2 regions of the Acidovorax sp. LjRoot129 genome follow, and region 2 is predicted to be linked to the other one. Evidence: predicted binding sites of a transcription regulator. Region 2 holds the regulator's gene; the other holds the start of a gene.

Region 1 (4,484 bases), 1.8 Mb from region 2:
CCACCGCCCGTGCGCTCGCCCTGTGGCCACCGGTGCGAGAGGCGCTGGCCCACCTGCAGGAGTCGCTGTCCCCGGGGCAGTTCGACCCCGCCACAGCCGAATCCACGTTTGTGCTGGCCATGGCCGACGCCACGGCCGCCACGCTGGTGCCGGCTCTGGTGGAGATCATCGAACGCGAGGCGCCGGGCATTGCGATCCGCGTGTTGCCGCTGACCACGCGTGATCCGCGGCGCCTGCTGGACGAAGAAGCCGCGGACATGGCCGTGGGCTACTTTCCCGCCGTGCTGGCCGACCTCACGGCCCGGGCCCAATCGGGCGATGCGGTGTCCTTTGAGAGCCGGCGCCTGTACGACGGCGAGTACGTCTGCGTGATGCGCCAGGGTCACCCGCTGGCCCTGGCGCCTCTGACGCTGGATGCCTACTGCGCGGCGAGGCACATGCTGGTGAGCTTTTCCGGACGCCCTTTCGGCTTCATCGACGAGGCGCTGGCGTCGCTGGGGCGCAAGCGCAAGGTGGTGATCACCGTCAACCAGTTCTTCACGGCGGGGCGGGTGGTGTCCGGGTCGGACCTGCTCAGCGTGCTGCCGCGCCACTTTGTACCGGTCACGGGCATTGCAGACGCCTTGGTGCAACGCGCTTTGCCGCTCGACGTGCCGCCCGTGCACGTGGACGCCCTGTGGCGCCGCCGCGGGCCCCAGCAGACGGCCATGACCTGGCTGCTCCAGGCGTTGGCCCGGTCGGCGCGCCGCACCTTCCCGGAGGCTTAAGAGCCTGTTGACGATCTCCCAGGGGTCGCGCAGCGGTCTTTGCGGGATGGGATGCTAGGCGCGGTGTGCAGCCAACAGCTCGGCTATTGGCAAGCGCCGCAACGCCGCAGCCCGCACGCAAAGGCCACTGCCCGAAGGGTTGAGCGCGATCCCCTGTGAGATCGTCAACGGGCCCTTGGGTGCGAGGCCGTAGACTGCGCGCTGCATGAAGATTCAATTGCTCTCCGATCTGCACCTGGAAGCCCACCCCCACTTCAAACCAGAACCCGCGCCCGGCGCCGACGTGCTGGTCCTCGCTGGCGACGTGGGTTCGTACCAAACCGGCTCCCGGCTCACCGACGACGACTTTGGCCTTGCCCGGTTTTCACCCCTGCCACAGTACGCCGGCTGGCCCACCCCGGTGCTTTTTGTGCCCGGCAACCATGAGTACGACGCACAGGACTTCGACGAGGCCCACCAGCGGTTGCGCCACACCTGCAAGCGTTTGGGCATCCAGTGGCTGGAACGCGAAACACTGCAACTCGGCGGGGTCCGTTTTATCGGAGCCACGTTGTGGAGCGACTTCGATGCGCTCGCTGACCATGAGGGTGCCACCGACCTCACTCGCCGCCTGAAGCTGCGCGACAAGGCGTTTCGGGCCGCCAATTTTTATCTGCGCAAGACCGGTGGCACGCGCCACGGCGAACCTTTTTTGGCAGAGCCCATGCGCGAAGAGGCGCTGGTCAGCCAGGCATGGCTCACCGCCGCGCTCGCCGCCCCATTCGATGGGCCCACGGTGGTGGTCACACACTTCGCCCCCAGCCTGCGCAGCGCGGATCCACGCTACGGCCTCGTGCCCGGCACGGCCGGTTTCTGCAACGGGCTGGACGCGCTGCTGCCCCATGCGCAGCTGTGGCTGCACGGCCACCTGCACGCGCCCAGCGACTACACCGCCGAGGGCGTGCATGCCGACGGCAGGCCATGGCGTTGCCGGGTGGTGGCCAACCCGCTGGGCTATGCCCGCAAGGGCGAGCAGGCTACCTTCCAGCCGCGCTGCTGCCTCACCGTATGATGACCGCGCGGGGCACCACTGCGCCGCACGTGCAGGATGAAAACACCTGATCCAGGTCAAGACAACAAAAGCCCGCGCACGGTAGTCTGACCATCCCTTCCAGGAGAAAAACATGAACATCCTTCTTGCTGTCGACGGCAGCACGTTCACCAAAAAGATGCTGGCCTACCTGGCTACGCATGACGAGCTTCTGGGCGGCTCTCACCAGTACACCGTCCTCACCGTGCAGGCGCCGCTGCCCGCCCGTGCGCGCTCGGCGCTGGGCAAAGAGGTGGTCGACAGCTACTACGCCGAAGAGGCCGAGAAGGTTCTCAACCCCGTGTGCAAATTCCTCGCGCGCCACAGCGTGGACGCCAAACGCATCGTCAAGGTCGGCTCGGTGGGGGAGAACATCGCCAAGGTGGCTGACGCGGGCAAATTCGACCTGCTGGTGATGGGCTCGCACGGCCACGGCGCGCTGGCCACGCTGGTGATGGGTTCGGTCACTACCCACGTGCTGGCGCACTCCAGGTTGCCGGTGCTGCTGGTGCGCTAAACCGCTCACCCCCTTCCGATACAGGCCCTGCCTTCACGCAGGGCCATTTTTTTGCCCCGATAAAACCCATTGGTTATTGTGTGACTATTCGGTTTACATCAGTACCGTTCAGTTATACATTCCGGCCACGCCCATCTTGGCGTACCCATTTCCCTCGAAATACTGAAGGAGCGCCCCATGAAGAAGACATTGATCGGACTGGCCCTCACGGCAGGAGCCACGTTTGGTGCCTTGGCCCAGGACATCGTTGACACGGCGGTGAAGGCCGGCAATTTCAAGACCCTTGTGGCAGCGGTGCAGGCCGCAGGGCTGGTGGACACCCTCAAGGGCCCGGGCCCGTTCACGGTGTTTGCGCCGACGGACGAAGCCTTCGCCAAGATTCCCAAGGCGACGCTTGATGGCTTGCTGGCCGACAAGGCTGCGCTGACCAAGGTGCTGACCTACCACGTGGTCCCCGGCAAGGTGATGGCCAAGGACGTGAAGCCCGGCATGGTCAAGACGGTCCAGGGACAGGAGCTCACGGTGACCACCGGTTTCGGCGTCATGGTCGACAAGTCCAAGGTGGTGGCCGCGGACGTGGCCGCCAGCAACGGCGTGATCCACGCAATCGACACCGTGCTGATGCCCAAGTGAGCGGCCGGCGCGCAGCATCCCGCCACACATCCACCCACCCTCCCCACCCAATCCCTACCCACAAGGAACGAGGAGCCGTCCTATGAACCACTCGCTTGTATTGAACCGCCGCACCGTGCTTTTGACCGCCGCCCTGGCCGGCAGCGCCACCCTGTTGCAGGCCTGCGGCGGCAGTGACAACGACGCGCCCGAGCGCAATATCGTCGAAGTCGCGCAGGCCAATCCGGACCTGAGCATCCTGGTTGAGGCCGTCGTCGCAGCCGGCTTGGCACCCACACTCAGCACCGGAACACTCACCGTGTTCGCCCCGACCAATGCAGCCTTTGCGGCGTTGCTGACAGAACTGGGCGTGACCAAGGAAGCCCTGCTGGCCGACAAGCCTTTGTTGACCGCAGTGCTGACGTATCACGTGCTGGGCAGCAAGGTACTGCGTGCCGACGTACCGCTGGGCAAGGCGGTCACGCCGGTCTCGGGCGGCTTTTTCAAGATCGAGTCGGCGGCTGGCAGCCTGAAGATTACCGACGGCCGCAACCGGACCAGCACCCTCACCGCCACCGACATCCCGGCAAGCAATGGCGTGGTGCATCTGGTCGACCGGGTCCTGCTGCCGGCCAACAAGGACATCGTGGCCACGGCATCGGCCTTGCCCGACTTCAGCATCCTCGTGGAGGCAGTGGCTGCCGCGGGCCTGGTCACCACCCTGCAGGGGGCCGGCCCCTTCACCGTGTTTGCGCCGACCAACGCCGCGTTTGCAAGCCTTCTGGCCGAGCTGGGGGTGACCAAGGAAGCGTTGCTCGCCAACAAGGCCTTGCTCACCTCGGTGCTCACGTACCACGTCGTGCCCGGCCGCGTGCTCAAGGCCGAAGTCCCGGTCAACACCGCCATCACGACGGTGCAAGGCCAGACGTTCACCATCAACTCCAGCCTGGTGATCACGGACCAGAACATGCGGCAAAGCGGCATCGCGGCGACCGACGTTTTCACCAGCAACGGCGTGATCCACGCGCTGGACAAGGTGCTGCTGCCCAAATAAGCGGTAGCGATTCAGGCAGCCCATGCAAAAAGCCCGGCATGCCGGGCTTTTTTTCGTGAGTCTCTCCATCGCCTCGTGGGCGACGGACGCTGCAAGAAAGACTACGAGCGCGCTGCCAGCCCGTCAAAACAGGTGCGCACGACCAGCTTGACGATTTCCTCGTCCGAGTACTGCCCGCTCTCCTTGAGGAAGCTGACCACCGGGTCGCAGGCCCGTGCAAACAGGGTGTACAGAACCACCACTGGCGGCAGGCCGGGGTTGATCAGGCCCTGGGACTGGGCCAGGGTGATCCACTCGCCAATCTGATCGCTCACAGTAACCAGGCCGTTCAGGTAATCCTTGTTGGCCATCAGCACCGCACGCAGGGTGGAATTGCGGCTGGGCAGCAGGGGCATCTCATTAGTCAAAAGCCGCTCGAGCGACCAGCGCACCAGGGCCTGCAGCTTGTCGATAGGTGGCATTTCG
Region 2 (4,484 bases):
ACTAAAGGTGGATGTGGTGCGCGACCGTGCTGCGCTCTCGCGCATCGTGGCTGGCGGAAAGCTGGAGAACATCTACCGCCTGCAGATCATGAACGCCACCGAAGGGCCGCAGCGTTATCGCATCGCCGCGCGCGGGCTGCAGGGGATTGAGGTGGCTTCGGAAGCCGAGGTGGAGATCGGCGCCGCGGAGTCCCGTTGGGTGGCAGTGCGGCTGCAGATACCGTACGGCTCGGCCGCTTCGGGCTCGCATCCTGTGCAGTTTGACGTGCAGGCTGTGGGCGCGGCAGCCCAAGTCACGGAGAAGTCGGTTTTTCTGGTGCCGCGCTAGCGCGCACCGCAGGCGCACCCGGCTCAAGCATCACCTGGTGCCTACGAGTGAACAGATATTGAGGAGTGTTGATATGCCATCCAATCCCGCCATCGGGCCCGCAAGCGCCACAAGTCCTGCCACAGGTAGGGCTCCCGCCCCGTGGTGGAAGTTCGGCCATGTCTGGCTCGTCATTGCCGGCCCCGCCATCGTGATCGTCGCTGGCTTTGTAACGCTGTGGCTGGCCGTCTCCCGGCCGGACCCCGTGGTGGCCGAGGACTATTACCGCCAGGGCATCGAGATCAACAAGACGCTGGCCAACCCCGAAAAAAGCCTGGCACCAGCGATCAAGGGCCGCAACCATGCAGCCACCCCGGTGCAGGACCAGCCACGATAAAAACCGGTGGAGAGCAGGCTGAACGCTGGGTGCAGCCAGCTTGCTACACCGCCGATGACAAGGAGATAAGACCGATGTGGACGCAACGCTTGATGTGGATTGCCTGGCCCGCTTTTTTGACGGCGGGGGTCCTTGAGATGCTGGTGTTTGCCATGGTGGATCCGCAGGATCTGCACTGGTTTGGGCAACCACTGGCTTTGTCGCGGCAGGGTGTCTATACCCTGGCGTTTTTCGCTTTCTGGGCCATCACTATGGCTTCGAGCGCCCTCACCACGCTGCTGGCAATGTCACCGTTCGAGCTCAACCGCTGCCCGGTTTCGCCGGATGCGCGGCCGCAGGACTGCCGCAAGAATTCCTGCTCTTGAAGCCCTGGCCCGCAACGCTGCTCAGTGGCAGGCCGGCTGGCTGTTGACGATGCGCTTGAGTGCCTCGGTTTCCAGGATGCGCACATGGCGCTGCTTGACTTCTACGATGCCGTCTTCGGCAAACTTGGAAAACGCCCGGCTCACCGTTTCAAGCTTGAGGCCCAGGTAGCTGCCGATCTCTTCGCGTGTCATGCGCAGCACGAGCTCCGACTGGGAAAAACCGCGGGCGTGGAGGCGCTGCACCAGGTTCAACAGGAACGCTGCGAGGCGCTCCTCGGCCCGCATGCTGCCCAGCAGCAGCATCACGCCGTGCTCCCGCACGATCTCGCGGCTCATGATCTTGTGCACATGGTGCTGCAGGGCCGTGACCTCGCGCGACAGCTCTTCGATGCGGTCAAAGGGCATGACACAGACTTCAGCGTCTTCGAGTGCGATGGCATCGCAGGTGTGCACGTCATTCACGATGCCGTCAAGGCCGATGATCTCGCCGGCCATCTGAAAGCCGGTGACCTGGTCACGCCCGTCTTCGGTCGCCACGCTGGTCTTGAAAAAGCCGGTGCGGATAGCGTAGAGCGAGGTGAATGTCTCGCCACTGCGGAACAGCGTGCCGCCGCGTTTGACCTTGCGGCGCACGGCCACGATATCGTCGATGCGCTGAAGCTGGTCGTCGCTCAGCCCCACCGGCATGCACAGTTCTCGAAGGTTGCAATTGGAGCAGGCGACTTTGATGGTGAGGGGAGTCATGGGGCGTGAGCTGGTAGGTTTTCGAGCATTCGCGCCCGACAGTCGGAGCGAAAGGGCTCCGCATTGCGGAGTGGCGAATGATGTGAATCAAATTGTCGCCCTTCGGTCCGCGCCATCGCTTGATGTAGATCAAGGACGGTAGGGGTAGCCTACGGCACAGTGAGCATGCCCGCAAGGATATTCGCCCATGACCGCTGCTTCCCCTGAACTCCTGAGCCGTTTCGACGTGCCGGGGCCCCGTTACACCTCCTACCCGACAGCTGACCGATTCGTCGAGGCTTTTGGCGACGAGGACTATGCCCTCGCGCTGCAACACCGCCAGATGGGTTCTCCTGCCAAGGCGTTGCCGCTGTCGCTGTACGTCCATATCCCGTTTTGCGAGTCGCTGTGCTACTACTGCGCCTGCAACAAAATCATCACCAAACACCACGAGCGCGCAGAGGTCTATCTGCGCTACCTCCAGCGTGAGGTCGACCTGCACACCGCGCATTGCGGAAAGGGGCAGGTCGTCAGTCAGCTTCACCTTGGCGGGGGCACGCCCACCTTCCTGTCGGATGAGGGCCTGCGCGAGCTGATGGCCATGCTCAAGCGCAGTTTCACGCTCGCCCCGGGGGGCGAGTATTCCATCGAGGTGGACCCCCGCACCGTGGATGCCGATCGCCTGGCCGTACTGGCCGAGCTGGGCTTCAACCGCTTGAGTTTTGGTGTGCAGGACTTCGACCCGGAAGTGCAAAAGGCCGTGCACCGCGTCCAGCCCGCCGAGCAGGTGTTCGCGCTGGTGGCGTCTGCGCGCGCGCTCGGGTTTGAGTCGATCAATGTCGATCTCATCTATGGACTGCCGCGCCAGACCCCTGAGTCGTTCGACCGCACCTTGGCCCAGGTGACACAGTTACGGCCCGACCGCATTGCGCTGTATGCGTACGCCCATCTGCCCGAGAGATTCAAACCACAGCGCCGCATTGTCCCGGCCGAGCTGCCCACGGGCGCGGGCAAGGTGTCGATGCTGTCGCGCTCGCTGGAGGCCTTCATGGCAGCAGGCTATGTGTACGTGGGGATGGACCACTTTGCCTTGCCCGATGACGCGCTGGCGGTGGCCAAGCGCCAGGGCCGGCTGCACCGCAACTTTCAGGGCTACAGCACCCAGCCAGACTGCGACCTGATCGGCCTGGGGGTCTCCGCGATTGGAAGGGTAGGGGCCACGTACAGCCAGAACGCGAAGACACTGGATGAATACTATGACCTCCTGAATCAAGGGCGCCTGCCCGTGGTGCGGGGACTTGCGCTGACGCGCGACGACCTGGTGCGGCGCGCCGTCATCATGGCGCTGATGTGCCAGGGCGAGCTGATCTTCGAATCACTGGAACAAGCGTGGCTGATCGACTTCAAGCGCTATTTCGCAGCGGAAATCGAGCAACTGGCCGACTTGGCGGAGGAAGGTTTGGTAGAGATCCGCCCGGACGGCATCTCGGTCAGTGCCATGGGGTGGTTCTTTGTGCGCGGGATCGCCATGGTGTTTGATCGCTACCTGCAAGCCGATCGCAACCGCGCGCGGTTCTCCCGGATCATTTGACACGCTATTGGCGTTGTCCCCTGAGACCCGCGTAACGATCCGGATTCCATGCTGCTCGCTGTTGCTTCTACCGCATTGCTGATGGGACTCGCAGGAGGGGCCCACTGCCTCGTCATGTGCTCGGCGCCCTGCGGAGCATTGACTGGGCAGGGGGCCAAGCCTGCCAACGCTGACAGCAACAACGTAGCTGTTGAGTCCGGCATCCAGCCGGTGTCATGGAGACCCCGTGGGCGGGTTGTGCAGCGCACGGCCGCGTTGCACCTGGGGCGCCTGGCAGGTTATGCCACCGCGGGCGCCCTGGCCGCGCTGGCGATGGACAGCCTGGCATGGCTGACGCAGCAGACCCTGGCACTGCGCCCCGCGTGGACCCTGGCGCATGTCGCCGTGATGGCCTGGGGGCTGATGCTGCTGCTGCAGGCGCGCCAGCCACTGTGGGTCGAGCAGGCAGGGCGGGCGGTTTGGGGGCGGGCCAGGCCGTTGGTCCATGCGCCGGGCGGTGTGCTCCTGGCCGGCTTCTTATGGGCCCTGATGCCCTGCGGCCTGCTGTATTCGGCCCTGTTGGTGGCGGCGCTCAGTGGCGGGCCCGTGCAAGGGGCTTTGTCGATGGCGCTGTTCGGCCTTGGCACCAGCGTCTGGCTGGTTGCAGGGCCTTGGGCCTGGGGCACGATCCGGGCACAGCTGAACACGGTGCGCACCGATTGGGGCACCCGGATTGCCGGGGGATTGCTGTGTGCCGTCGCAGGCTGGGCATTGTGGATGGACCTCGTTTACAAGCCCTCGCTGTGGTGTCGATGACTACCTGAGGCCCTTGGTGCGGTTGTCCTCCGGGTTGAGGTCACCGCACGGGAGTAGCGTGGGTGCGGAATGGGCGAAGTGTTGCCGTGCCGCCGCGTTGCACGCGGCCCCTACCCCGGCGCGATCGGAAGGTCGATAATCTGTGTAACCATTGGTGGCATTCCAAGTCTCCATGTTTCACGCGACCAAAGTGAACTCCTCCATCCTCATCGACATCAGCCAACTGCGGGTCGGCATGTACATCCAGCTCGACGTGGGCTGGATGCACCATCCGTTTCCGGTCAGCAGTTTTCGCGTGGCGTCGGC

The links. The regulator FNR, encoded in region 2, switches genes on or off when oxygen is low (the NO sensors DNR and NnrR bind a similar motif). The targets are predictions, from matches to a motif close to TTGATNNNNATCAA.
Region 1: a site for FNR is predicted at 1,865-1,878, ahead of ACSQ3Q_RS00970 (universal stress protein). Genes of this name have one in related genera too.

The regions. Positions count from the first base shown of each region.
Region 1 covers NZ_CAXUSE020000001.1:198,023-202,506, reverse strand. The annotation lists gene ACSQ3Q_RS00980 (LysR family transcriptional regulator) at 1-767, shown strand, start outside; gene ACSQ3Q_RS00975 (metallophosphoesterase) at 973-1,818, shown strand; gene ACSQ3Q_RS00970 (universal stress protein) at 1,931-2,353, shown strand; gene ACSQ3Q_RS00965 (fasciclin domain-containing protein) at 2,531-2,986, shown strand; gene ACSQ3Q_RS00960 (fasciclin domain-containing protein) at 3,069-4,019, shown strand; gene ACSQ3Q_RS00955 (TetR/AcrR family transcriptional regulator) at 4,121-4,484, opposite strand, start outside.
Region 2 covers NZ_CAXUSE020000001.1:1,966,344-1,970,827, forward strand. The annotation lists gene ccoG (cytochrome c oxidase accessory protein CcoG) at 1-328, shown strand, start outside; gene ACSQ3Q_RS09010 (FixH family protein) at 402-704, shown strand; gene ACSQ3Q_RS09015 (hypothetical protein) at 779-1,069, shown strand; gene fnr (fumarate/nitrate reduction transcriptional regulator Fnr) at 1,091-1,813, opposite strand; gene hemN (oxygen-independent coproporphyrinogen III oxidase) at 2,001-3,383, shown strand; gene ACSQ3Q_RS09030 (sulfite exporter TauE/SafE family protein) at 3,432-4,178, shown strand; gene ACSQ3Q_RS09035 (HD-GYP domain-containing protein) at 4,351-4,484, shown strand, end outside.